Regions from separate parts of the Paenibacillus xinjiangensis genome, predicted to be linked through region 1. Evidence: riboswitches for the same ligand, from Rfam matches in the RefSeq annotation. Region 1 holds a riboswitch; the other holds the start of a gene.
The links. Region 1 has a riboswitch for cobalamin ahead of AC6ESP_RS24245 (S-layer homology domain-containing protein). Riboswitches for the same ligand answer to the same signal wherever they lie in the genome.
Positions count from the first base shown of each region.

Region 2: another riboswitch for cobalamin. It lies ahead of AC6ESP_RS04940 (ABC transporter substrate-binding protein); the one in region 1 lies ahead of AC6ESP_RS24245 (S-layer homology domain-containing protein).

Region 1 is NZ_JCAALS010000030.1:34,713-37,119, forward strand. It holds gene AC6ESP_RS24245 (S-layer homology domain-containing protein) at 1-773, opposite strand, end outside; cobalamin riboswitch at 948-1,154, opposite strand; gene AC6ESP_RS24250 (GlsB/YeaQ/YmgE family stress response membrane protein) at 1,322-1,576, opposite strand.
Region 2 is NZ_JCAALS010000003.1:204,883-207,289, forward strand. It holds gene AC6ESP_RS04935 (heavy metal translocating P-type ATPase) at 1-1,000, shown strand, start outside; cobalamin riboswitch at 1,062-1,294, shown strand; gene AC6ESP_RS04940 (ABC transporter substrate-binding protein) at 1,424-2,407, shown strand, end outside.

The DNA.
Region 1 (2,407 bases):
GGATCTCCTTTAGCAGGGGTTGCTTCGTATGGGTTGCCCATCACGTCGTAAGGAGCTGATCCACTCGCATGGCTGTCAGGATATCCGAATGAGTTGTTAAGAACACCTATATTTACTCCTGAGTACGAATAGCTTAGGTTTGTAAAGTCTAATGGTTTGAAGAGATAGTTATCAGGAATTGGATAATAGGCATGTCGGTGGCTCCCGTTAGTCTTAATCTGACCGGAGGCACCCAGATTATTCACCCAAGGAATGCTGACGCCGTTTGGCGTAGTGAACTCTGGTTCAGGGTTCGTATAAGTTGCTGTATAATCCCAAGTGGTTGTATCCTCATAATGCTCGGAACCAGCAATGTTATACCATTGTCCCGGCTTGCCAGTTCCGTCGTCCTTCGCTACAGCTATTGCACCAGGCTCAGAGAAGCCAGTAAAGGCATTGCCATATATATTGAAGTCAACGCCGTAGGGGTTTAACGGGCTGTTCTTAATGGGAGTATTCATCTTGAGAATGGTGTATCCGCCAAATGCACCTAAAGAGATTGCGGGTGAAGTGGAGTTCTTCCAATCGGCATTGAGATCACCCATACCACCATTACCAGTTTCATTGACGAACTGTCCAGGGGCGGGAAGCGCCTCATAAAAAGTGAATGGATTCGTATTGTCCGCAGCCGCTACCTGTCCCGTTGGGACAATGGCCGTGCTGACAGCCGACAAGAGTACAGCGAAGGATAAGACGATCGCTATAAATTTGCGTGATAAATAATGATTCTTCATGTTCGACCTGCTTTCTTCTTCATTATAGTGGACATACAAATAAAAGCCGCCTAATAGTAGGCGGCTTTATTGCATAGTTGTACCCTTACAGTTATGTATCTTGCGACTCACCGTATGACATGCATACGCGGACGCAACTATACTGCGTTTCATGTTCTCACCTCCCCGAAGAAATAGAAACTTCAGAAAAAGGCAGGTCTCCTGGCTCATGAGTCATCGCTTCTCTTGACCTTCCCGGCAGCATCAGCCCCAGTGGTTTCATTAAGAGTTGCTCTTCATTTACAGTGGCGGGACCGCGCCGGTGTTGCACCGGACTTCCCTTTTAAGTATCGCACTCGCTGACATACACGAATGCGGCACACCCCTTTCTGTTCACGATATTCAATTGTCAGCTACAATCATACTGCCAGACTATGGGTTTGTCTATGATATTGGTGGAAGTAATGACGTTAAATATATATTTTCAGCTAGCTTTAAAGGGGATTATGCGATTTAGAGGAATTTTATATATTAATGAAGCAAATTGAATGGGTAATAGAAGTTGCAAGTTATCTCCGATGTCTGTTGCCGCGCACCAAAATGCTGATGACAGCCACAAGAATGATGGAGCCGATAAGTGAAGGCACAAAGTAAAAGCCACCGATAACAGGGCCAAAGTTCCCAAACAGCTGGGTACCAATCCAAGCTCCGATAAAGCCAATGACAATATTGCCGATAATACCTCCGGGAATGTCCCTGCCGATAAGCAGTCCTGCGAGCCAACCGATGACTCCGCCGATGATTAATGACCATAACCAATCCATCGTTCATTCCTCCTTCACCATATTAACCTTATTCATAAAACAGACGGGTTATGATGAATGTAAAGATATATATACATATTGGAATCTCTTTGGACCAAATTATTAAAGGGAATAAGCTTAGTTATATAATTTCCAGTGGTTTTTCTTGAAAAGATTATACTTTATGCTTTTAAATAAAAGTCTAAAAGTTCAGCGAGTTTTAAGTTGTAATATCAATGATCAGCTAAGAAATGATAATTGATTGGCGATAAACTTCTAACTATTCATAAAAAAGGGAAAATTTGAAATCGTTTAGAGATTTAAGGTATATTATTGATATCCTTATATTTACTTATATAGCCATATTGAATACTTTTATTGTGGAGTTGATTTTTTTGTTTATAGCCTTAGTAAGACAACTTTCTACCGTGATTACTTTTGGTTTTGGCTCAATACTAATCGCATTATTTCCTTTGATACAAAGACATAGTCGAATATTTGCATGGTTAAGTTTAATAATAGGAGTAGCTATTTGGTTGTTGCTGATCGGGTCTTATTTGGAAATATAAATTAACTTTTGAAACGGAGTTGAATATTATGTTTGAAGCTTTAGTAGGACAACTCTCTACTGTAGTTACTCTTGGTATTGGTTCTATACTAATTGTATTGTTTCCCTTAATAAAGAAGGAAAGCATAAAATTTGCTTGGTTTAGTTTGATAATGGGAATAACTGTTTGGTTATTGTTAATTTGGTTTACATTTGGAAATGAGGTTGTGAGAGAACAGATATTTATACATGGTCTTCATTAACAAGACTTAAGAGCGGAATGTTAGTGCTTTTTTTTCTACAAT
Region 2 (2,407 bases), on a different contig from region 1:
CATAGTTGTCAAAGAAGCGGGCGCACTTGAACGATTGGCTCAGCTGGACATGATTGTATTGGACAAAACAGGTACGCTGACGGAAGGCCGTCCGCGGGTCAGTCAGCTGCATGCTGCACGGGGCAGCCGTGCAGGAGTATTGAAGATAGCAGCAGCTGCTGAAGCGGAATCGACACACCCGCTTGCTGTTGCAATTATAGAGGAAGCGAAGCGTGCAGGCCTTGTCGTGCCGAAGAAGGAACAATCCAGCTACATAGCTGGGCAGGGTGTGGAGGCCAAGCTTGGGAATAGGGTAGTCGGCGTGGGCAATGCAGCATTTGCAGCTGCAAGGCATTGGTCACAGCCAGATGAAGCGAGCCGCGCTTTCGCGACAGAGCGTGAAGCTGCTGGAGAGACAGTGCTATATGTGGCTGAACATGCTCAGCTTGTCGGTGTCATCTCACTTGTTGATACGGTTAAGCCCAATGCTAAGGAGGCGGTTAGCCGTCTGAAGCACGCGGGGATTACGGTGCTTCTTGCAACAGGAGATCACTCGGCTCCTGCCTTGAGTGCAGCGAGAACAGCTGGTATTACGAAGGTCTATGCTTCAATGCTGCCGGAAGACAAGCTGGCATTGATTCATAGGCTGAAGGAAATGGGGCATCGGATTGGCATGGTCGGAGATGGTTGGAATGATGCTCCCGCTCTTGCCGCCTCTGATGTCGGACTGGCAATGGGGGACGGTACGGATGCTGCGCTGACCGCTGGTCATATGACACTTTTGCAGCCGCGGATGTTCGCTATACCGGAGGCTGTATGGATTAGCCGATTAACGATACGCAATATTCGTCAGAATTTAACGTTCGCTTTTATCTATAATGCACTTATTATTCCTTTTGCAGCTTGTGGATTATTGCAGCCTTGGATGGCAGGAACAGCAATGGCACTAAGCTCATTGTCAGTAGTTGGCAATGCTCTTCGGTTGAACGTTCAGCTTCGCCGTGCTTCGCTTATCAAATGAGTGTCAAGGTTGGACAAAAGAAGAAAAACGATGGTATAGTTACTACATCTTACCTCACAATTCCATAGTACAACGAATAGGTGCCGCAGCTTATACTTCTGTACAAGCTGCGGCTTAATAGGGAAGTCGGTGAAATTCCGACGCGGACCCGCCACTGTGAAGAGTGAACCTGCCAAGCCCGACGCTTGAGCAAGGAGAAGGCATCCGGCAGTAAGTCACTGGGTATGCAACACCTGGGAAGACGCCGTTATGCTAGCTCTAAGTCAGGAGACCTGCCTGTTTAACGATTACAACAACCTACGTGGAATTAGGATGCTGTTGGGATAGATTGTTTTTTGCATGAGCAAAAGACATCGGCATTTCCGGCACACTGCCTGAAATGTTTTTTTTGTTTTTATCACACATAAGGAGTGCACAAATCAAATGAATGACAAGAAACAGAAACAGAAACAGGTCTACAAGTTAATCTTAACTCTGATGTTAACAGCAATGCTGCTGCTTGTTGCAGCTTGTGGTAATAAGGAAGAGGTTAACCCTGCTTCTCCGAACTCAGCAGCTAATGAGAACCAGGCAGGCGGCCAAGCAGAGACCGCTGGTGAGTATCCTTTAACGATTAAAGATGATACGGGAACAGAGGTGACCTTCGAGCAGGCGCCAGCTAAAGTCGTAACGCTAGTGCCAAGCGAGACAGAAATTATGTTCGCTATCGGAGCTGGAGAGCAAGTTGTTGGAGTAGATGAATACAGCAATTATCCGGAGGAAGCGGCATCTAAGCAGAAGGTAGGAGATATGACTACCAATATTGAGGCGGTGGCGGCACTTGAGCCTGACCTCGTGCTTGCATCTTCAAGCATGAATACAGATGCGATTACGCAGCTTCGTGAGCTCGATATTACAGTATTCGCTTCTGAGCCTACAACCTATGATGCAACGGTTGCCAAAATAGAATTAATTGGTAAAATAATGAATAAAGGAACCGAAGCTGCGGAAGTGGCTGATCATATGCGAGAGGTGAAGCAGCAGGTAGCTGATGCTGTAAAGGACGCTCCTGAGAAAACAGTCTACCTCGAGTTTTCAGCAGGATGGACAGTAGGCTCAGGGACTTTCCTTGATGAGCTGCTAACTCTTGCTGGAGGCAAGAATATTGCTGGCAGTCAAGAAGGCTGGTATGAAGTAAGTGCGGAGGAAGTTGTGAAGCAGAACCCGGATGTCATTATTTATCCTGATCTGCAAGTAGACCCTAATCCGATCTTGGCAGCTATTGAGAGCCGTCCAGGCTGGGAAGCAATGGATGCTATTAGCAACAAGCAGCTATTCGCAGTTACAGAAGACCCGCTTGTTCGAGTAGGACCAAGATTGGCTGATGGTCTGCTGGAGCTTGCTCAGAAGATCCATCCGGATCTCGTG